One region of the Aurantimonas sp. A3-2-R12 genome, then DNA from elsewhere that is predicted to be linked to it. Evidence: riboswitches for the same ligand, from Rfam matches in the RefSeq annotation. Region 1 holds a riboswitch; each other region holds the start of a gene.
The links. Region 1 has a riboswitch for thiamine pyrophosphate ahead of thiB (thiamine ABC transporter substrate binding subunit). Riboswitches for the same ligand answer to the same signal wherever they lie in the genome.
Positions count from the first base shown of each region.

Region 2: it holds a riboswitch for thiamine pyrophosphate, as region 1 does, so the genes downstream of both, VSX60_RS19605 (YkoF family thiamine/hydroxymethylpyrimidine-binding protein) here and thiB (thiamine ABC transporter substrate binding subunit) in region 1, are expected to answer to the same signal.
Region 3: it holds a riboswitch for thiamine pyrophosphate, as region 1 does, so the genes downstream of both, thiC (phosphomethylpyrimidine synthase ThiC) here and thiB (thiamine ABC transporter substrate binding subunit) in region 1, are expected to answer to the same signal.

Region 1 is NZ_JAYXIH010000007.1:108,688-116,248, forward strand. Features, by position in the region: gene VSX60_RS05945 (HlyD family type I secretion periplasmic adaptor subunit) at 1-361, shown strand, start outside; gene VSX60_RS05950 (thiamine diphosphokinase) at 378-1,016, opposite strand; TPP riboswitch at 1,139-1,237, shown strand; gene thiB (thiamine ABC transporter substrate binding subunit) at 1,286-2,308, shown strand; gene thiP (thiamine/thiamine pyrophosphate ABC transporter permease) at 2,364-3,989, shown strand; gene VSX60_RS05965 (thiamine ABC transporter ATP-binding protein) at 3,986-4,723, shown strand; gene VSX60_RS05970 (M48 family metalloprotease) at 4,918-6,441, shown strand; gene rpmH (50S ribosomal protein L34) at 6,674-6,808, shown strand; gene rnpA (ribonuclease P protein component) at 6,837-7,226, shown strand; gene yidC (membrane protein insertase YidC) at 7,226-7,561, shown strand, end outside.
Region 2 is NZ_JAYXIH010000053.1:5,698-13,258, reverse strand. Features, by position in the region: gene VSX60_RS19645 (cold-shock protein) at 1-41, opposite strand, end outside; gene VSX60_RS19640 (ABC transporter ATP-binding protein) at 468-908, shown strand; gene VSX60_RS19635 (C69 family dipeptidase) at 910-2,337, shown strand; gene VSX60_RS22640 (LLM class flavin-dependent oxidoreductase) at 2,456-2,866, opposite strand; gene VSX60_RS19620 (ABC transporter substrate-binding protein) at 2,863-3,843, opposite strand; gene VSX60_RS19615 (ABC transporter ATP-binding protein) at 3,848-4,582, opposite strand; gene VSX60_RS19610 (ABC transporter permease) at 4,569-5,336, opposite strand; gene VSX60_RS19605 (YkoF family thiamine/hydroxymethylpyrimidine-binding protein) at 5,376-5,987, opposite strand; TPP riboswitch at 5,977-6,083, opposite strand; partial or broken gene VSX60_RS19600 (IS5/IS1182 family transposase) at 6,350-6,457, opposite strand; partial or broken gene VSX60_RS19595 (IS3 family transposase) at 6,497-7,561, opposite strand, start outside; AL1L pseudoknot at 7,328-7,482, opposite strand.
Region 3 is NZ_JAYXIH010000032.1:40,245-47,805, reverse strand. Features, by position in the region: gene thiD (bifunctional hydroxymethylpyrimidine kinase/phosphomethylpyrimidine kinase) at 1-67, opposite strand, end outside; gene VSX60_RS15995 (thiamine phosphate synthase) at 64-708, opposite strand; gene VSX60_RS15990 (thiazole synthase) at 735-1,505, opposite strand; gene thiS (sulfur carrier protein ThiS) at 1,517-1,714, opposite strand; gene VSX60_RS15980 (FAD-dependent oxidoreductase) at 1,711-2,688, opposite strand; gene thiC (phosphomethylpyrimidine synthase ThiC) at 2,693-4,522, opposite strand; TPP riboswitch at 4,674-4,791, opposite strand; gene VSX60_RS15970 (carbohydrate ABC transporter permease) at 4,883-5,728, opposite strand; gene VSX60_RS15965 (carbohydrate ABC transporter permease) at 5,800-6,732, opposite strand; gene VSX60_RS15960 (ABC transporter substrate-binding protein) at 6,855-7,561, opposite strand, start outside.

The DNA of each region.
Region 1 (7,561 bases):
CCTGCCGACCGGCGAAGATCTCCTCATCGAGGCTCGGGTCTCGCCGCAGGATGTCGACGTCATCTCGCTCGGACAAAGGGCCCGGCTGCGGTTCAGCGCGCTCAATACGCGCACCACGCCGACCGTGGAGGCGAAGGTCACCTATCTTTCCGCCGACCGGCTGATCGACCAGACCACCCGGCAACCCTACTACACCGCCCGGCTCAGCATGATCGACGACCTGCCACCCGAAATCAGCCGCGACCAGATTTATCCGGGCATGCCGGTGGAGGCCTATATCGCGACCGGCGAGCGCACCTTCCTGGAATATCTCGCCAGGCCCATCACCGACAGTTTCTCAAGGGCCTTCCGGGAGGATTGAACCGCTCGGCATCGCCTCACCGCACCGTGGGGTCGGCCTGGGCGATCAGCATCGCTGAGCCCTCCTGCAACCCGACGACGATCTCGCCGAGCGCCTCGTTCGATTGGGTCAGGATCGAATGGAACGGCACGTCGACATCGGCCAGCGGCCATTTCGCGCCCACGACTGTCAGTCCCGACAGATCCGAGAATTTCAGGATCGAGAATTGCGCGCCGGGGGTCAGATCGAAGCGGCGCGGCTCCGGGGACAGCGGCCAACCATGCTCACGGCCGTCGAACAGCTCGACATCGAGGCCGCGCGCGGCAAAGCGCAGCGCCAGGATGAGATGGGCGAAGGTATGGTCGCTGCGTGGACCGCCGAGCGCGCCGACAAGCAGCAGCCGGCTCGCGCCCCGAGCGACCGCCGCGTCGATGGCGAGTTCGCCGTCGGTCTGGTCCTTGTCGCTCGGAAAGGTCTCGCGGGGAATGTCGGAGAATTCGCCGGCCGCAATCGCCGGGCTGGAATCGAAATCGCCGACCCACAGTTCCGGGGTGAGCCCCAACGCCGTGGCATGGCGAATTCCGTCGTCGGCGGCGATCACTCGCGTGCCGGATACTGCATTAGCAAGGGCGGGTGTCGGATCGACGCGGCCGGCAAGAAGGATCGTGAAGCGCATGGCGCCGTGATCTAGCGCGTGGAAGCGGCGAAGGGGAGGGGGAAAACGTGTCCACCCGCTCGAAGCAGTGGCCGTCGGACTGGTTGCCCTTGCCGGTGGCGGAGCTTGCCGCTAAATCTTCGGCAGCTCACACGGGGTGCCTTCGGGCTGAGAGGCGTCGCGCCAACCCGTCGAACCTGATCCGGATCGTACCGGCGGAGGGATTGCGGGCGTTCGCGAGGCCCTCGCGGCGCGGCTCTTCCGACGTCGCGGCATCGAAAGGCCCCGCCATGACTCCCATCCGTTCGCAACTTTTGTCTGGCGCCGCTGTCCTCGCCGCGCTGTCCACTTTCGTGACTCCCGCCGTGGCGCAGGACGCCAAGCCGACGCTCACCATCTATACCTATGAAAGCTTCACGCCCGAATGGGGTCCGGGGCCTAAGATCGAGGCGGCGTTCGAGGCCGTCTGCGATTGCGACCTGAAGTTCGTCGGCCTGGAGGATGGGGTCGCGATCCTCAACCGGCTGAAGCTGGAGGGCGAGACGAGCGACGCCGACATCGCTCTCGGGCTGACCTCCGACCTCATTCCCGAAGCCAAGGCGACGGGCCTGTTCGCCGACAGCGGCGTCGATCTGTCCAAGCTGACGGTGCCGACGGGCTTTTCCGATCCGGTCTTCGTGCCCTACGACTATTCCTATCTCGCCGTCGTCTACGACACCGAGGCTATCGACAATCCGCCGAAGAGCCTCGACGACCTCGTGTCCGGCGATTCCGAGCAGAAGATCGCCATCGAGGACGCGCGGACCTCGACCCCGGGCCTCGGCCTGCTTTTATGGATGAAAGCGGTCTATGGCGAGGAGGCGAAAGCCAAATGGGCAAAGCTCTCCGACCGCATTCTGACTGTCACGCCCGGCTGGAGCGAGGCCTATGGCCTGTTCACCAATGGCGAGGTGCCGCTGGTGCTGAGCTATACGACATCGCCGGCCTATCACATGGTCGAGGAAGGCTCCGAGCGCTATCAGGCCGCGGCCTTTTCGGAAGGCCAGTATCTCCAGATCGAGGTCGCGGGCCTGCTCAAGAACGCCGATCAGCCGGATCTGGCGCGCCAATTCCTAAAATTCATGCTGACCCCCGAAATCCAGTCGATCATTCCGACCACCAACTGGACGCTGCCGGTGATCGACGGCATCGAAATGCCGGAGGCGTTCGACCGGTTGGTCAAGGTGGAGACGCCGCTGTTCATCGATCCCGAGACGGTTGCGGCGAACCGCAAGGCCTGGACGCAGGAATGGCTCGAGGCGATCGGCCGCTGATGCGCCTGGGCGTCCGCGGTGGACGGCGCGGCGGGGCTCGCTCGCGCGCGCGGCCATGACCGGCGCCACCGACCGGACCCTTCGCATCGGCCTCGGCTTTGCCGCCGCCGCGGTCCTGATCGTCTTTCTCGGCGGCGCTTTCGTGTTCCTGCTCGCGGCGACGGGTGCCGTGCCCGATCTGCCGGCGCTCTTCGCCGACCGCTATATCCGGGGCGTCGTGCTCTTCACCCTGGAGCAGGCGGCGCTGTCGACGCTCTTGTCACTTGCCGGCGCGGTGCCGCTGGCCGCCGCGCTCCACCGCGCCCGCTTTCCCGGACGCCGGGCGGTGCTGCGGCTGTTCCTCTTGCCGCAGGCGCTGCCGGTTCTCGTCGGGGCGCTGGCCATTATCACGATCTGGGGTCGCAACGGCGTGCTGTCCGGCGCCTTCGCCGCGATCGGGCTGCCGCGCCTCGACGTCTATGGGCTTGCCGGCATACTGATCGCCCATGTCTTCTTCAACCTGCCGCTGGCCGCGCGGCTGATGGTGGCGGCGCTGGATCGCGTGCCGGCCGAAAGCTGGAAGCTCGCCGGGCAATTGTCCCTGACGCCGCTCGCCACCTTCCGGCTGCTCGAATGGCCGGCGATCCGCGCCAGCCTGCCGGCGGCCGCCAGCCTCGTCTTCATGCTCTGTGTGACGAGCTTCACGCTCGTCCTCGTCCTCGGCGGCGGACCCCGCGCGACGACGCTGGAAGTCGCGATCTATCAGGCGCTTCGCTATGAGTTCGATCCCGGCCGGGCGATCGCGCTGTCGCTCCTGCAAATCGCCCTGACCGCCATCATCCTGTGGTTCGCGACCCGGCTCGGCGGCGATGTCGCGGCTGGTTTCGGGCTCGGCGGCCGGGCGCTGCGCTACGACCGGCCGAGCCGGGCGAGGGCGGCGATGGATGCCGCGATCCTGTCGCTCGGAGTAGCCTTCGTCCTGTCGCCCTTCGTCGCGGTTCTGGTGCGCGGATTGCAGGCGGACCTCGTCTCGCTCGCCGTCGATCCGGCGGTCCGGCGCGCGGCGCTGACCAGCCTGGTCATCGCCCTTGCCGCGGCATCGCTGGCGCTTGTCATCTCGGTCCTGGTGATCCTCGCCCTCGAAGCCTTGCGCGGCGCGCCGTCCGGGGCTCGTCGTGGGCGAGACACGGCGCGCAAGGGGCTGGAGACGGCCGCCAGCCTCGTTCTCGTGGTGCCGCCGATCGTCGTCGGAGCCGGCTGGTTTCTGGCGTTGCGTGAGGTCACCGACGTCTTCGCCGCCGCGCCTTATGTCGTCGTCGCCACCAACGCCGCCATGGCCGTGCCGTTCATCGTGCGGATCGTCGGGCCGGCGCTGGCCGCCGCCAATCAGGCGACCGGGCGACTGGCGGACAGTCTGGGGCTCGCCGGCCTGTCGCGGCTGCGCTTCGTCGATTGGCCGGCCATGCGTCCCGCGCTCGGCCTCGCCTTCGCCTTCGCGCTGGCGATTTCGCTCGGCGATCTCGGCGCGATCGCCCTGTTCGGCAACCAGGACCTCGTCACGCTGCCCTATCTGCTGTTGCAGCGCATGGGGAGCTATCGCACCAGCGACGCGGCCGGTCTGGCGCTGATTCTCGGAATTTTGTGCCTCGGCCTGATGGTGCTGGCCGAGCGCGGGCTGGCAGGCGCGGGAGAAAAGCGATGAGCGAGGTGCCGGCCTTATCCTTCGAAGACGTTCGCCTGGCCTATGAGGGCAGCGACATGCGGTTCGATCTCAAGGTGATCGAGGGCGAATGGCTGGCGGTGATCGGCCCGAGCGGCGCGGGAAAGTCGACGCTGCTCGATCTGGCGGCCGGTTTCGCGACCCCCGATTCGGGACGGGTCGGCATCGCCGGCTCCGACATGAGCGGGGTCGCCCCCGCCGAGCGGCCGCTCAGCATCGTCTTTCAGGAGAACAATCTGTTCCCCCATCTCGACGTGTTTCGTAACGTCGCGCTCGGCATCGCCCCGAATCTTCACCTGTCCGAGGACGACCGGCGCCGCGTCTTGGAGGCGCTGGAGGCCGTCGGCCTTGCGGGTTTCGAAGCCCGTCGTCCCGCCGCGATGTCCGGCGGCGAACGCCAGCGCGTCGCGCTCGCTCGCGCTTTCCTCCGCGATCGTCCGCTGCTGCTGCTCGACGAGCCCTTTGCGGCGCTGGGGCCAGCGCTGCGCAAGGAAATGCTGGGGATGCTGAAGACGCTTCGTGCGGAACGCGCGCCGCGTCCCATGACCGTGGTGATGGTGACCCATCATCCGGACGACGCGGCCGACCACGCCGATCGCGTCGCATTCCTCGATCGAGGCGTGGTGCTCGCGGTGGGGCCGACGCGCGCGATCCTGTCGGGCCGGACCGATCCGCGTGTCGCCCGCTATCTCGGCACAAAGGTTTCTGATTCATGACGCATTTCCGGCAAATTTGCTTGTTAGCCGGGAAGGCATCCATGATGAGGGGGCGCGCCGCGGATTTGCGACGTCGTGTTGCGGATCGATCCTTCCGCGGAGCGTGGCGTTTCGGCTAAGGGTCTTGTGCGAACAGGGCAGAGCTGAATTTCTGCGGCATATTGGCGGGGGCGGTGATCGCACCGATGGAAATGATGTCCGGGGTCTGGTCCGCAAGGCGTGTGACACGCGCGGCGCTTCGCGGCGCGGCGTTGGCCGCGTTGATGGCGGTTGGCGCGTGTACGTCGTTGGAGGCGAGCCTGGACGGTCTGGCCGGCGATGTCGGCCGCGACGCCAAGTCCGGCTATGCGGCGACGCGCCAGCCGATCACCTTCGAAAACATCCAGCAGGGCGACCCGCAGTCGGTCATCGGACGGGCGCAGCATCCGAAGATCCTGGCGGCGTATGGTGGCGCCTATTCCGATCCGAAACTCGAACGAACCCTGGCGACGGTCGTCGGCAAGCTTCAGGCGGTGACGGAGGATCCGAACCGCGCCTACCGAATTACCGTTCTGAATTCTCCGAACGTCAACGCCTTCGCGCTGCCGGGCGGCTACGTCTATGTGACCCGCGGTCTGCTGGCGCTGGCCAACGATTCCGCTGAAGTGGCCGCCGTGATCGGTCACGAGATGGGCCATGTCACCGCCAATCACGGCATCGAGCGCCAGCAGCGCGAGCAGGCGGCCGAGATCGCCAGCCGCGTCGTGAACGAAGTTCTGGCCAGCGAGCCGGCCGGGGAGATCGCACTCGCCCGCAATCGGCTGAATCTCGCTCAGTTCTCGCGCAAGCAGGAATTACAGGCCGATGTGCTCGGGATCCGCCACGTCGCCCGCGCCGGGTACGACCCGTTTGCGGCTTCGCGCTTCCTGGGTGCGATGGATTCCTATTCCAAGATCCGGAATGCCTTTCAGGCCAACGATCCCAATCTCGATTTTCTCGCCTCGCATCCGTCGGCGCCGCAACGCATCGACCTCGCCGCGCGTCACGCGCGCCAATATGGCCCGTCCGGTACGGGCGCGACCGACCGCGACCGGTATCTGTCGGGCATCAACGGGATGCTGTTCGGGGACTCGGCTGCCGAAGGTTACGTGCGCGAGCGGCGTTTCTATCATCCCGGCCTCGGCATCACCTTCGAGGTTCCCGATGGCTTTCTTATCGACAATACCGCCGAAGCGGTTATGGCGACGGGGCCGGGCGACACCGCGATTCGGTTCGATGGTGTGGCCCTGCCGGCAACCACCAGCCTCGTCGATTACGTCAACAGCGGCTGGATCGGCGGACTTGATCCATCGACCATCCGCAAACGGCGGATCGGCAATCTGGACGCGGTTTCGGCGCGGGCGCGCGGGGGCGAGTACGCCTTTGAGGTGACGATCATTCGCGTGGGCGGCCAGGTCTATCGGTTCCTGACGGCCGTCCAGGCCGCGTCCGCGGCTTCCGTCGGCACCGTCGCCGATCGTGTCGCCAGTTCCTTTCGTTTGCTCAGCGCCTCGGAAAAGGCCGCGCTCAAGCCCCTGCGAATACGGATCGTGACGGCTGCGGCGGGAGACACGGCCGAAAGGTTGGCGACTCGCATGGTCGGCGTCGACCGCAAATCGCAGATGTTCCGTCTTTTGAACGGCCTTGAGGGCCGGGAAGAGGTCCGCGCGGGAGGGCGCTACAAGATCGTCACGGAATAGTGTCGGAGGCGACGGCGTAGCCATGAAGCCCTTGGCGTCGCGTCGGCCATGTTGCGCGACGCACTTTGAAGGCGCCATCGGCCGATTGACTTTTGCCCCCCACCCTTCCTATAAGCGCCCACACGAGTGGGCAGCGTTCCGCGCGACGGGTTGTTGCGCGCTTTCCTCCTGCTCCGTACCCAGATTTCGGAACACATGAAGGGTCCGCGCATCCGAGCGCGGGATTGATACGATGAAACGTACCTATCAGCCGTCCCGGCTCGTCCGTAAACGCCGTCATGGCTTCCGCTCGCGCATGGCGACCAACGGTGGCCAGAAGGTCATCGCGGCGCGTCGCGCCAAGGGCCGCAAGCGGCTCTCGGCCTAGTCACGTCGCGGCCGCCGGACGATCTCCGATGGCCGTCGGCAAGATGAGAAATCGCGCGGAATTTCTGGCCGCGCGCAAGGGCCGTCGCTTGAACGGCCCGTTTTTCTTTGTCGAAGCCCTTGATCGGGGCGATGGCGAGGCTCCCCGCGTCGGTCTGACCGTGACCAAGAAGGTCGGCAACGCCGTCGTGCGCAATCGAATCCGCCGCCGGCTGCGCGAGGCGATCCGCCTTGACGCCGAGGCTGACATGGCGCCCGGCATCGATTATGTGATCGTCGCGCGGCGCGAGGTGCTGGCCATGCCCTTCGCCACCCTGAAGGACGAATTGTCCCGACGGTTTGCGCGTGCGAAGCGGCCGGATCGCGATCCGACCATAGTGAAGCGGCGTCCGCCAGGGCGTCCATCGGGGTCTGATTGATGGAAAACAACCGCAACTTTCTGATCGCCATGGCGCTGTCCATCGCGGTTCTCGTCGGCTGGCAGTTTCTGGTGGTCAGCCCGCGTATGGACGCGCAGAGGCAAGCGACAGAAACGGTTCAGAACGACGGTTCGTTGCAGACCCCGCAGACGCCGGCGGGTACCCCCCAGGAGAATGTCGTCGCGCCGGCGGGGCGCGAGAGCGTCGTGCCGAGTGAGGGTTCCGTTGCGGCGGTTCCGGCGACCCGCGAAGAAGCCGTCGCCTCCGGTGCGCGCATCCCGATCGACACGCCGGCGCTGTCGGGCTCGATCAACCTGACCGGCGCCCGCCTCGAC
Region 2 (7,561 bases), on a different contig from region 1:
TCGGAACGATGTGATCCACGGCGGTCTCGGTTCTTGGCCATTTGCAGTCTCTTGTTGCTCTGACTGAAGCATATTGAAGACATCGTGCACTGGCCAAGGGGTCAACGCGTTCAATACCAGGCACGCCATTGCCCTGGACGAACGATCGGCAGCATCGCTAGCTGCGCGGCGGAGGTGCGCACCGAGCAATTGAAGCTCGGCAGCCTTCTTCCGTCCGACCTTGGCGCCCGCTTTTGGACCGAGACCAATCCGATTTGCAAGTTCCGAACGCTTCTGGGCGTAATTCAACGTGACGATACCACTGGCCGGGTTTTAAACCGGCGCGGCCGGCCAAAACGGCGCCGCTTCGTGGTCTCACCGCCCTACACACCACGAATTGTCCGGCGGGCAGGCACGACGGCGTCGCCCGCGCCCTCGCTCTCAACCCCAAGCTGAACATCGCGGATGAACCCACCGCTGGTCTCGATATGTCAGTCCAGGGCGAAATCCTCAACCTGATGGCCGATCTTCAGGCCGAGCACGGGCTCGGCTACCTGATCATCACCCATAACCTTCCGGTAGTGCGCCATATCAGCGACCGTCTGGCCATCATGGATCTGGGCCGCATCGTCGAGGAAGGCCCCGCCGACGATATTTTCAACGCGCCAATGCACCCTTATTCCGAAACGCTCGTGAATGGCATACCGCAGCCGGATCCCGACGAGCGACCCACGCATGTGTCGATCTCGGGCGAGGTTCCGAGCCTGCTGAACCGCCCGAAGGGCTGCGATTTCGTAGGTCGCTGTCCCTATGCGAAGGATCTCTGCCGGGCCGTGAGACCACCGCATCTTTGTGAGAACAACGGGCGGATCCATGCCTGCCATTTTCCGCTGAACCAGCCAGCGGAACGCCTGCGAAAGGGAAAATGAATTGAGTTACGGCATCTATATCGGTCGGTCGCATACGGCGACCGGCATCCCCTATCTCGCGGGCTACGGGGACGAGCCGTCCAGCCATTGGCTCGACATCTACCCGCGGCAGGACCACACAGAGGGCGCGACAATCACGGTCGGAGTGACGCCGCAGGCGGACATGCCGGGCCATCTGTCGGGAATTCCCCAGGCGCCCCGGACCTTTCGCAACATGCGCGTCAACTACAGCCACTATCTCGGCGTTCCGGCGCCGCTGACCAACGGGGGGCTGAACGAGCATGGGGTCGCGGTGCGTGATATCTGGTCGAACTCCAGCAAGGCGCTCGTCGAGATCACGCCTAAGGATCAGACCGGGCCGAACTACTCCGATCTCGCGCGCATCGTGGTGGAGCGCGCGCGCTCGGCGCGGGAGGGAGTCGCTCTGATCGGATCGCTGATCGCCAGTCATGGCTACTCTACCTACGGGGGCAATTCACACATCATCGCCGACCCCGATGAGGCATGGGTGGTGATCGAGTTTGCCGGCGGACTGGGCCTCTGGGTCGCGGAACGCCTTGGCGACGACAGCATCCGAGCGTCCCGGCCGGGATACATCGGGGTCATTCCCGAGGCGCCCGACGCGGACTTTCGGTTTCCGCCGCATTTCATCAGCACCGCGCGTCAGCGGGGCTGGTACGATCCGTCCGAGGGTCCGTTTGACGTCAACCGCATCTACGGAGATGGGAAAGGCCCCTGGGTGGGTGCCGTATGGATCGAGGAAGAAATGCACAGCCGTGCGTCGCGCCGCGAAAAGATCGGGCTCGCCGACGTGTTCTGGTCGATTTCGACCGAACGCCTGACCGGCGACACAGCGGGCTACGGGCAGGTCGTGCCTCTGGAACATCCCGCCCATCCCGAACTGAGGATGATGTGGCATGCCCCGGTCGGCCCGGTTACTGCCCCACTGATGCCTGTCTGGCTCTGTCAGACCTCGGTGCCGCCAGCCTATCGTCAGCACCGCTATCTGACCTCGGGCGAGAGCGCGCGGTTCCTTGATCGCCGGAAAGAGACCCAGAACCCAGAAGTCGTATCGCGCGTCCCTCAAGGGATCGAGACCGCCGACTCTGCGGCCTACGAATTCAAGCGGCTGATGCACCTGGCCTTTCAGGAACAGGAAAAGCTGCTCGGCGACGTGGGCAGCCACTGGCGCAATATCGAGGCGCTGATCTGCGAGGAGCTCGCCGCCGTTCAGGAGAGCGCTGCGATCCTTTGCGATGCTGGCAAGAGCACGCTGGCGTCACACCTGCTGACAGAGTTCAGCGAAAGATGGTTCGATCGCGCCCTTGCCGACTGCAAGGCGCTCAGCGCAGCAGCCTACGTGACCTTGCGGGCTTCTGACAATCTGAACCTGACCGACGTTCCCCTCGCTCCGCCTCAGGTGTGGTGACGCGGTTCACGGGCGGGGACGAGGTCTTTGGGTCAGCGGGTCAGCGGGTCCACGCGGAGTATTTCAAGATTTCCGAGGACGGCATGGTTGATATCAAGGTATCAGTACTGGACTATGCTCAGGCACCCGCCGTGGCGAGATCGTACTGGACGGATTTGGCGGCTCCGGCACCACTCTGATCGCGGCCGAGCGCACCGGCCGCGTGGTGCGGCTTGTGGAAACGCCGGGCGAGGTGAAGGGGATGGTTGAAGCTGGTCGAGGCGGTACCGATCAGCGTCAGCCGATCGGTCGCTCCGGCCAGCGCCGCCAGTACCATGAGCGGATCGAGCGTCTCGGACGGATGATGCTCTGGACGGTCCTGCAGGCAGAGGCTGTCACCCAGAAAGAGGCCGTCGAACCCGGCGGCCTCTGCCTCCCGCGCGCAACTCAGCCAATGCGACAGTTCGAGCGGTGCGGTGGCGCGCATGCCGGGGCTGCGCCAGGCCGCCTCGTGGCTGCCATGCCCAAACAGGACCGCATTCAGGATCACTCGTCCATCCAGCTCTGGTCGAACCAGTCCGCGACATCTCCCGGCCACTCCAGCGGTGCGCCGCTCGGGTCCTTGAGAACGCCGCTGTCGAAGAGGAATTGCGCCATCTCGGCGAAACGATCGGCGTCGATCTTGCCCACGGGGACGTTGCTGTCCCGCATGTAGCCGCCCGCGACGATCTTCTCCATCGAGCCTCGCACCAGCTCCGGGTTCGGGAAGTCGCCGGCGGCGATCAGCAGCTCCGCCGCTTCCTCGGGATGATCGACCGCCCATTCGTATCCGGCCTGCGTCGCTTTCATGAAGACCGTCACCGTCTCCGGATCGTCCTGCAGGATCTCGGCACGGGTGCCGATGTAGCCATTCTGCTGATCGGGGACGCCGTAGTCGGCGTAGGTGAAGGAAGACTGCTCGCGCCCCAGAAGCTCGCTGTTCACGCCTTCCCAGGTCGCGACCTCGAGCGTGAAGTCGACGCGCCCCGTCGCCAGCGCCTCGTATGCGCCGGTGCCCAGCGTCACCGTGTCATAGACCGGCTCGCCTCCGTCGTTGCGGATCATCGTCCCGATCAGGGCGTCCTCCCAGGCGCTGCCGAAGCCGGCATAGGTCTTGCCCGAGAGATCCGCCGGGCGGGTGATCGCTTCGTTGGCGCTGTTGTAGACCAGCCGCCCGGCCTCGTGCTGCATCGTGGCCCAGAGGGCGATGATGTCGGCTCCGGCGGGGCGCGCGCTCATGAAACCGAGCGAGGTCATATAGGCGAAATCCGCGACATCGGCGGCCAGCAGCGCGGTCGAGCTGGTGTCCGAATAGGGCAGGATCTCCACCTCCAGCCCGGCCTCGTCGTAAAACCCGCGGTCGCGTGCGACGATCAGGCCGACGTGGTTGGTGTTCAGCGTCCAGTCGAGGGCGATGGTCACCTTTTCCCGGGCCTCGGCGGCGATTGGCAGGGTCAGGCAGGCTGCGAGCAGCAGATTGCGGATCATCGTATCACTCCTTGAGTAGCAGGGTTCTGAGGGTCGTGCGGATTTCGGCCAACGCCACTTCGCTCCGCCTCTCGCGGGGGGTGGTGATGGGGATGTCGGCGACAAGGGGGCCCAGCCGCGCCGACATGACGAGGATGTGGTCGGCCATCTGTGTAGCCTCGTGTAGATCGTGGGTAACCATCAGGACACCGCGCAATGTCTCGGCCAGACGAGCGCAAAGCCAGTCCTGCATCCTGAGCCGCGTCACGGCGTCCAGAGCCGAGAACGGCTCGTCCAGAAGGACGAAACGGCTGTCCTGCACGATCGTGCGCAGGAACGCCGCGCGCTGGCGCATGCCGCCCGAGACCTGGTCGGGATAGAGATCTTCGCATCCCGACAGCCCGAACGGGACGAACAGGTCCGCGACCTTCTCGCGCGCGGCCCTGCGCGGCAGTCCCGCCATCTCGAGCCCGAGCGCCGCGTTGTCGGTGACGGTCAGCCAAGGAAACAGAGCGTCGCTCTGCGGCTGATAGCTGATGCTCGGATGCGGGCGCAGGATCGGTGCGCCGTCGAGCGTGACCCTGCCCTTTGCCTCGATGCCGGGCGGCAGGATGCCGGCGAGCCATTTGAGCACGGATGTCTTGCCGCAGCCCGAGGGCCCAATCAGGCAGGTAATCCGCCCCTCCCGAAGCTCGCACGAAAAATTCGTGACCAGCGTCCGCGCCTCCACCCGGACCGTCAGCCCCTCAACCCGCAGCATCGCGCCCTCGTCGGTGGCCGTGTGCGGTGAGTCGTTCGATCAGACGCAGCGCACCCAGGAGCAGCAGGGTCAGGCCGGCCGAGACGACGACGGCGGCAAGCACGAGATCGGCGCGGAAACTGTTCTTGGCGGTGAGGATGTAGATCCCGAGCCCTTGCCGCGCGCCGGCATACTCGGCGAAGATCGTCGCGACAATGGCATAGGTGGCCGAAATCCTCAGCCCCGCGAAGAACGACGCCCGCGCCACCGGCAGCGTCGCACGCCGAAAGATGCGGAGTTTGCCGGCCCGCATCGAGGTCAGGAGATCCAGATAGGCCTGCGGCACCTGGCCGTAGCCCGACAGCAGGCTCACGAGGATCGGGAAGAAGGTGACCAGGATGACCAGAAGCACCTTGGGCAACAGCCCGAAGCCGAACCACAGGATCATCAGCGGCGCCAGTGCGACGAGCGGAATGGTCTGGCTGGCGACGAGCAGCGGCATCAGGCCGCGCTGGAGCCAAGGGCTGAAATGCAGGGCGACAGAGGCGGCAAAGGCGAAAAGGACCGAAGTGGAGAAGCCCAGCGTGGCGACCCAGATCGTGCTGAGCGCATGGGGCCCGATCCGCGCGCGCTCGACGATGAGGGATCGCAGCACGTCCGTCGGCGCGGGCAGCACCAGCGGTGAGACCCCGGCAAGCGCGCAATAGACCTGCCAGGCCAGTAGAAGCGCCGAAGCGATCAGCACTGTCGGCAGGATGTGTCGCAGGGATTGCATGACGTCTCCGGACGCGAACCGGCTGTGCGACGGGCGGGGTCAGGCGAAGCTGGGGCTGTTGACGGAGGCTGTCAGGTCGATCGTGACATGTCCCTCGGCAGGACCGAAGCGCAGGAACGCCTGCCGCACCGTCTCGAACACCGCGCCTGCATCGCCGCGCAGCCGCGTGCAGAAGTTCTTGGACTTCAGGAAAGTGCCCGAGCCTTTCAGAAACTCGATGCAACCGTAGATCTCGTCCATGTGGCGGTCCTGGCCCAGCACGTAGAGCGAGAACTGGACGTCGATCCCGACGCCGAGATCCGGCGCGCCGGCGACCGCGTCCCGCGCCAGAGCCTTTCGCTCCTCGAAGGTTTCATCCTGTGCGCGCGCCAGCGTCTCGCAGCGGCAACTGGGATCGTCGGGTTCACCGTAACATCCCCGCGACAGGGTGACATGCATCGTGACATGATCGGGCTGCCGCGCGGCGGCAGCAAACAGATCCCGGATCGCGTCGATCAGCGGATCGGGCGCGCCGACCATCAGGGTCGACATGTCGTCCGTCTCGATCCGCAACTCACTGTAGTAGGGGGTTAGAGCGGCGAGCCCCGATGTGATTACGTCCACGAACTCCGACGTCATCGGATAGAGCGACACCTGCGCGCCTATGAACATGTTTCCTCGCTCCGCCGGCATTACCCGGATCAGCTGTGAAGGGTTCGCGCGGTCTCGCGCATCTCAGCCCCGAACGGAGCACCCCTGGCCATGTCCGCAGATATGTGGCCAGTCGCAGCAGAATGTCAATTCGAGACGAGGCGGATCGTTCTGGCCTCGAATAACTGCGCCCGCCGCACTGCGACCGAATGTGTGCGATGCAGCATCAGTCATAGTGGGCTCCGAGCGGTCATCCGCTATAGCGGTGTTTCTTGTACGTCGGCGCGGTCCTGCTCATGCCCCCCCCAACTACACAAAGATCCTTGCCAAGGAAACAACGTGACATCGCCCAAAGTAGTGTTAGAGTCGGTCCGGAAAGTTATTCATTTCAAACAGAGCCTTCGCATCATGAAGCGGATAGACGCCAGTTTGAGGAAGGCGAGCGCGCTGCGCGACAGGTTCTCGAAGTCTTTGGACAGCCTGCGGCATTGAACCGCCCCGGGTTTCCCGGAGACCGTTTGGTTTGAGTTCTACGCGGCGATCGGCATGGCCTCAAGCTGGGCGTAGTATGCGGCTTCCGCCTCGGCGGGAGGAATATTTCCGATCGGCTCGAGCAGGCGGCGATTGTTGAACCAGTCGACCCATTCGAGGGTGGCGAACTCGACCGCTTCGAAGCTTCGCCACGGGCCGCGTCGATGGATTACTTCGGCCTTGAACAGGCCGTTGATCGTTTCGGCCAGGGCGTTGTCATATGAATCTCCGACGCTTCCGACAGAAGGTTCGATGCCGGCCTCGGCCAGACGCTCGGTGTAGCGAATACTGACATATTGGGATCCGCGGTCGGAATGGCACACGAGGCCACCGCCGGCGAAGGGCCGCCGGTCATGGAGCGCCTGCTCCAGGGCGTCGAGGACGAAGTCGGCGTGGGCCGTTCGTGAGACGCGCCAGCCGACAATCCGGCGGGCGAAGGTGTCGATAACAAAGGCCGCGTAAACGAAGCCACGCCAGGTGGCGACGTAGGTAAAATCGCTGACCCACAGGGCATTCGGCGACGCAGCCTGAAACTGCCGGTTCACCAGGTCCAGCGGACAGGGCGTAGCCTTGTCGCTGATCGTCGTCTTCACCGGCTTGCCGCGAACGACGCCCTTCAGGCCAAGGCTTCGCATCAGTCGGGCAACGGTGCGGCGGGCGACATCAATGCCTTCACGCTTCATCTGGCGCCAAACCTTGCGAACGCCGTAGACGCCGAAGTTCGCTTCGAAGACACGGCGAATATCCTGGCAGAGTTCGTCGTCGCGACGTTCGCGGGCCGGGCGACGATCAGGATCGCGGTTGCGAGCCGCGTGCTCGTGATACGTCGATGGGGCGATCGGCAGAGTGAGCCATGTCGCGCCATTGGTCCGAGCGACAATGGCGAACGGCAGATCGGCTCGACCCCATAGACGTCACGATGGTTGTCGATGAACGTCGTCATCGTCTGAACGGGCGGTCGAGCTCCGCCTGAGCAAAATACGCCGATGCCTTACGCAGGATCTCGTTGGCCTGCCGCAACTCGCGGTTCTCTCGTTCGAGAGCCTTGATCCGGTCGCGCTCAT
Region 3 (7,561 bases), on a different contig from region 1:
CGGCGATCCCGGCCCCGCCGGAGGAATCCGAGCCGGCGATCGCCAGCACCACAGGCGAGGCGCTCAAGCGCTGTCCGTCCCTGCCGCTTCGGGCTCTCCGCCCGCGCGCCAGCGCCGGGTCGCAGCGATCCATTCGCGGGTCCGCCCCTCCGGGTCGGCGTTTCGGGTGATGTCGGTAACGACGGCGGCGCTGTCGGCACCATTCTCGAACACCTCACCGAGCCGCGCGACAGTGAGGCCGCCGATCGCGACCAGTGGTATGTCGCCGATCGCCGCGCGCCAGGCGGCGAGCTTTGCCGGGGTCTGCGGCGCCCAATTCATCGCCTTCAGAATGGTCGGCCAGATTGGGCCGAGCGCGACATAGTCGGGCTCGGCCGCAAGCGCGGTTGCAAGCTCGACCCGGTCATGGGTCGACAGGCCGAGCTTCAGCCCGGCGCGGCGGATGGCGGCACGATCGGCATCGGCCAGATCCTCCTGCCCGAGATGGACGACATCGCAGCCCTCCTCGATCGCCAGGCGCCAGTGGTCGTTGACCACGAGCTGGCAGGCATTGGCCTCGCACACGTCCCTTGCGCGGCGAATTTCGGCGCGCAGCCGCCGCGCGTCCATCGCCTTGGCTCGCAATTGCACCAGTCTGACGCCAAGCGGCACCAGCCGCTCGACCCAGTCGGCGTCGTCGACGATCAGGTAAAACGGATCGAGCCCGATCCGCGTGCCCCCATCCATTGTCGCGCTCATGCCAGCAGCGCCCTGCCCAGCACCGGCGTCGACGGCGCGGCCATGTCGCGCGGCTCCAGCGCGCCCGCCTCGTAGCCGAGCCGCCCGGCCTCGACCGCCAGCGCGAAGGCGCGCGCCATCGCGACCGGATCGCCGGCCTTGGCGATTGCGGTGTTGAGGAGGACGCCGTCGAAGCCGAGTTCCATCGCCTCGGCCGCATGCGAGGGCACGCCGAGACCGGCGTCGACGATCAGCGTCACCTCCGGAAAATGCGCCCTGAGGCTGCGCAGCCCATAGCGGTTGTTGAGGCCCCTGGCCGAGCCGATCGGTGCGCCCCAGGGCATGAGGACGCGGCATCCGGCTTCGATCAAGCGTTCGGCGGCGACGAGGTCCTCGGTCGTATAAGGCAAGACCTCGAACCCCTCGGCGACGAGGATTCGCGCCGCGTCGACCAAGCCGAAGAGATCGGGCTGCAGCGTGTCGGCCTCGCCGATCACCTCCAGCTTGACCAGCGTGGTGTCGAAGATCTCGCGGCCCATCTGCGCGGTCGTCACCGCGTCCTTCACCGTATGGCAGCCAGCCGTATTGGGCAGCACCTGCACGCCGAGATCGCGGATCAGGTCCCAAAAGCCTTGGCCCGCCTTCGCTCCGGCACTCTCACGGCGGAGCGAGACGGTGACGAGTTCCGCTCCGGAGGCGCGCACCGCATCGGCCATGATCGCCGGCGACGGATAGAGCGCGGTGCCGAGCATCAGCCGCGAGGCGTGGTGGCGTCCGTAAATGTTCATCGACAAATCTCCTAGCCTCCCTGCATGGGCGCGACGATTTCGATCGCATCGCCGTCGACGACCGGTGTCGCCGGTCGGTCCTCTTTCGCCACGAAATCACAATTGCGCGCGGTGGCGACGACCGCGTCCGCCAGCCCGAGTTCGACCAGAAGAGCATCGAGTGTCGTCGCCGCGACCTCGCGCGGTTCGCCGTTCAGCTTGATCGTCATGCGGCGACCCTCCCGCTCTTGCCGAGCGCGAGATCGGCGGCCCGCCCCGCAACGTCCGGCGCCAGCAGAAATCCGTGGCGGTAAAGACCGTTGACCGAGATCACCCGTCCCTGCCGCGTCACCCGTGGCAGGTTGTCGGGAAAGGCCGGCCGAATCCCGACGCCGGTCTCGAGGATCTCCGCCTCGGCGAAAGCCGGGTGCAGCGCGTAGGCGGCCGACAAAAGCTCGACCGCCGAGCGCAGCGTGATCGCGCCCCGGTTTTCGCTCTCGATCATCGTCGCGCCAACCATGAAGATGCCGTCCACACGCGGCACGACGTAAATCGGCTGACGCGGATGCAGGAGACGGACCGGCCGCGACAGCATCACCTCCGCCGTCCGCAGCAGCACCATCTCGCCGCGCACGCCGCGCAGCTCCGGCAAGGCCTCGCGGGCGGCAAAGCCACGGCAATCGATGACCGTTTCGAGGCCCGCGGACGCAGCGCGCCCGTCCTCACCGAAATGGAATGCGACCCCCATCCCCTCCAGCCGCCGGGCCAGCGCCTTCAAGGCGCAGCGCGGGCACAGATGCGCCTCTTCGGCAAACAGCAGCCCTGCCTGGAACCGCCCGGCGAGGCTGGGCTCGAGCTCGGCGATCTCCTCTGCCCCGACACGGTCGAAATGGTCGGTGCGCCGGGCAAAACGGTCGAGCTCCGCCCGGTCGCGCGGCGGCGCCAGGACCAGGCTGCCCTGCCGCGCCACACCGGGGACGCGGGCCGCCCACCAGTCGGCGGCGCCGGCGCCGAGCCGGACCACCTCGGGCTCGGCGCTTTCGCGCTCGCACCACGGCGCCAGCATGGCGCCGGCGAGACGCGACGCCGCGCCCTCCCCGATGGCGGCGCCACGCTCGAACACCGTCACCGAAGCACCCCGCTCGGCGAGCACGGTGGCGGAGGCCAGCCCCGCGACACCGGCGCCGAGAACCGCGATCTGCATCGGCCTACTCCGCCGCTTCGCCGGCCGCGTTCGCCGGCATATAAAGATCGCCGCCCTCACGGTATTTGCGGGCCATCTCCTCCATCCCCTCTTTCTGCGCCTCGGCGCGGATATCGTGGGAGATCTTCATGGAGCAGAATTTCGGGCCGCACATGGAGCAGAAATGCGCCGTCTTGTGCGCCTCCTTGGGCAGCGTCTCGTCGTGCAGCGAGCGCGCCGTTTCCGGATCCAGCGAGAGGTTGAACTGGTCCTCCCAGCGAAACTCGAATCGGGCCCGCGACAGCGCGTCGTCGCGCAGCTGCGAGGCCGGGTGACCCTTGGCGAGATCGGCGGCGTGGGCTGCGATCTTGTAGGTGATCACCCCGACCTTGACGTCGTCGCGGTCGGGCAGGCCCAGATGCTCCTTCGGCGTCACGTAACAGAGCATCGCCGTGCCGAACCAGCCGATCATCGCCGCGCCGATGCCGCTGGTGATGTGGTCGTAGCCCGGCGCGATATCGGTGACCAAGGGCCCGAGCGTATAGAACGGCGCCTCGCCGCAGACCTTCATCTGCAGATCGACGTTTTCCTTGATCTTGTGCATCGGCACATGGCCGGGGCCCTCGATCATCACCTGACAGTCCTTGGCCCAGGCGATCTGCGTCAGTTCGCCGAGCGTTTCCAGTTCGGCGAACTGTGCCTTGTCGTTGGCGTCGGCGATCGAGCCCGGACGCAGGCCGTCGCCGAGCGAGAAGGACACGTCGTACATCCGGCAGATGTCGCAGATTTCCTCGAAATGCTCGTAGAGGAAGCTCTCCTTGTGGTGGTGCAGGCACCATTTGGCCATGATCGAGCCGCCGCGAGAGACGATGCCGGTGACCCGCTCGACGGTGAGCGGGATGTGACGCAGCCGCACGCCGGCATGGATGGTGAAATAGTCGACGCCCTGCTCGGCCTGCTCGATCAGCGTGTCGCGATAGACCTCCCAGGTCAGATTCTCGGCGATCCCGTCGACCTTCTCCAGCGCCTGGTAGAGCGGCACGGTGCCGATCGGCACCGGCGCATTGCGGATGATCCACTCGCGGATGTCGTGGATGTTGCGGCCGGTCGACAGGTCCATGACCGTGTCGGCGCCCCAGCGGATCGACCAGACCATCTTCTCGACCTCTTCGGCCATCGACGAGGTCACGGCCGAATTGCCGATATTGGCGTTGATCTTGACCAGGAAATTGCGCCCGATCGCCATCGGCTCGAGTTCGGGATGGTTGATGTTGGCAGGAATGATCGCCCGGCCCGACGCCACCTCGTCGCGCACCCATTCGGGGGTGATGAAATCGGGGATGGTGGCGGAAAAGGGATGACCGTCCCGCTCCAGCTGGGCCTTGGCCTGCTCGCGCCCGAGATTCTCGCGGATCGCGACGAACTCCATTTCCGGAGTGACGATGCCGGCGCGGGCATAGGCGATCTGGGTGACGGCCTTGCCGCTCTTCGCCCGCAGCGGTGCATGGGAGACAGGAAAGGTCGGAACGCGCTTGGCGTCGGAGGTAACGCCATTGTCTTCCGGCCGGACCACCCGGCCGGCATAGTCCTCGACGTCTCCGGCCGCGAGCGTCCAATCGCGCCGCTTGCGGGGAAGGCCGGCGGCGATATCGGTTGTTGCCGTGTCGTCCGTATAGGGACCGGAGGAATCATAGACAGTGACCGGCGGCTCGCCGGCGGTCGGATGCACGGAGATCTCGCGCATCGGGACGCGGACTTCGGGGTGGAGCGTACCGGCGCGCCAGATCTTGCGGGATGCTGGCAGCGGGCCGCTGGTCACGGTGGGGGCAATAACGGTGGGAGTCTGGGCGTTCATAGGCTCTCCTGTTCGACAAGGAGATCCAGTTCCGCGGTTTGGGTAAGATTGGGCCGCTTCACACCGGGGTTTCCCGATGCCTCTTCCCCGATTGTCGTCGCCAGAGAACGCGCCGCGTAGGCGGCGGGTCGTCAAAGGGGAAAACGGATCGGGAAGCGGCTCACTCCATCCCTACGCCAGTGTCAACTGGATCAGGTTCGTAGGGTCGCCGCGCGCTTCTTGAGCCGTCGGCCTCTCAGTTCCTTGCCGGAACTCCCCTTGGACGAGCAAACGCTATCAATTCAGCGGCCAAAGTCAACGGCGATCTGCGCCGACCTGGAGACCGGACCGCCAAATGTCGTGAAAGCACCGCGGAAGCGCCTATTCCTTCACCGCGCCGGTCATCGACGAGACGTAATAGTCGACGAAGAAGGAGTAGAGGATGACGACGGGGAGCGAGCCGAGCAGAGCCCCGGCCATCAGCGCCCCCCATTCGTAGATGTCGCCGCGCACAAGCTCGGTCAGCACGCCGACCGGGATTGTCTTGTTCTCCGACGAGGAGATGAAGGTCAGCGCGTAGATGAACTCGTTCCAGGACAGCGTGAAGGCGAAGATGCCGGCGGAGATCAGGCCGGGCACGGCCAAAGGCAGCACCACCTTGGTCAGGATCTGCCAGCGCGTCGCCCCGTCCACCAGCGCGCTCTCTTCCAGCTCGAAGGGGATGGTGCGGAAATAGCCCATCAGCAGCCAGGTGCAGAACGGGATGAGGAAGGTCGGATAGGTCAGGATCAGCGCCAGCCGGGAATCGAAGATGCCGACATTGAAAACGATGAAGGCGAGCGGAATGAACAGGATCGACGGCGGCACGAGATAAGCGAGAAAGATCAACAGACCGGTGACCCGCGCGCCGGTGAAGCGCACCCGTTCGATCGCGTAGGCGGCGAAGACCGAGGCGGCCAGCGCAATCGCCGTCGAGGCAACGGAGACCAGCATGGTGTTCCACAGCCAGCCCGGATAGGAGGTCTCGAAGAGCAGGAAGCGGATATGCTCGAGCGTCGGCTTGACCACCCAGAACGGGCTATAGTCGGTATAGTTGGTCAGCTGGTGGTTCGGTTTTACCGCCGTGATCGCCATCCAGTAGAATGGGAACAGCAGCACGAACACGAACACCGCCAAGGGCAGATAGACCACGAGGATGCGGCGCGGCAGCGAGTTGAACTGCTGCATGCCTTCGGTGTCGTCATGCACGGCGACGGTGCGGCCGGGAAGCGTTTCTTGGCTCACGGGGTCATATCTCCTCAATCGGCCGCGCCCTGCTGCCATTTGCGTCGCTGCAGCCCGAAGAACGAGAACAGGATCGCGGCGAGCAGGAAAGGAATCATGGCGACGGCGATCGCCGCGCCCTCACCGAGCTGGCCGCCGGGAATGGCGCGCTGGAACGAGAGCGTCGCCATCAGATGCGTCGCGTTGACCGGGCCGCCGCGCGTCAAGACGTAGATCAGCTGGAAATCGGTGAAGGTGAACAGCACCGAGAAGGTCATCACCACGGCGATGATAGGCGTCAGCAGCGGCAGGGTGATCTTGGTGAAACGCTGCCACGGCGTCGCGCCGTCGAGCGCCGCGGCCTCGTTCAGCGATTGCGGGATCGTCTGCAGCCCCGCGAGCAGCGAGATCGCCACGAACGGAATGCCGCGCCAGACATTGGCCGCGATGACCGAGGCGCGGGCCTTGTTCGGATCGCCGAGGAAGTTGATCGGCGTGTCGATCCAGCCCCACTGCATGAGCACCCAGGAAATGATCGAGAACTGTGAATCGTAGATCCACCAGAAGGCTAGCGCCGACAGGACTGTCGGCACCACCCAGGGCAGCAGGATGATCGCTCGGAAGAAGTTCTTGAACGGCAGGCGCTCGTTGAGGATCAGAGCCAGCCAAAGGCCGAGCACGAACTTCAGCACCGAGGCGACGAAGGTGTAGAGGACGGTGTTGTAGACCGACAGCCAGAACACCGGATCGTCGAATAGCCAGGCGTAGTTTTCCAGACCGACGAAGACGCCGGTGCGACCGATGGTCGTATCGGTAAAGCCCAGCCAGACGCCGAGCCCGAGCGGATAGGTGAGGAAGAACAGCAAGAAGATCGCCGCCGGCAGCATGAACAGCAGCCCGAGGCCGTTCCGGCTTTGCACGAACCGGCGCAGGATGGATGGCCGCGGTACCGCCTGGACGCTCGACATCGCTTGCTCGTTCCTCTTTTGCTGCCCGGCCCACGGGATCGGGTAAATCACGCCACATCGCTGCGGTCTTGATGGTCGAAAACGCCAAGGGGCGCCAGCGATCGCCGGCGCCCCTCGTTTGGTTAGCGGTAGTAGCGGGCGATACGCCGCTCGGCGTTGGCGATCGCCTCTTCGGCCGTCCGTTGACCGGTGACCGCCTCCGCAAACATGTCGACGACCACATAGTCGGCCATCACGCCGGCCGACGAGGGTCCGAGCGGCCCGGCAAAGCCGTTCGGGCGCAAGCTCGCCGACGCCTTGGAATAGGGCTCGTGGATCGGGTCCGAGGTCCAGATCGGATTGTCGGCGAACGCCTTCAACGGCTGGCAGCAATAGGCGCTGGCACCCTGAATCCAGGCGTTCATCTGATCGGGCTGGTACATGAAGGCGATGTAGGCCTTGGCCGCCTCCGGGTATTTGGTGTGCTTGAAGACGTTGATCGTCGAGGTCTGGTGCAGTTCCACCGACTTGCCGACCGGACCGATCGGCAGGTTGGTCGTGCGCATGTCCTCGGCGATCTCCGCCATCGCGGGGTCTTTCTTGGCGGCGTAGTAGAGTGAGACTCCGTTTGCCGTCAGCGAGATCTGTCCGGCCAGAAAGGCGCGGTTGTTGTTGATGTCGAGCCAGCTCTCGGTGCCCGGGATGAAGGTCGCGTAGAGCGCCTTGGCGTATTCGATCGCGGCTTTGGTCTCGGGGCTGTCGATCGCCGGCTTACCACTCTCGTCGACGGTCATGCCGCCATGGCTCCACAACAGCCAGTGCGCGTAGTTGTTGCCGTCGCCGACGGCCT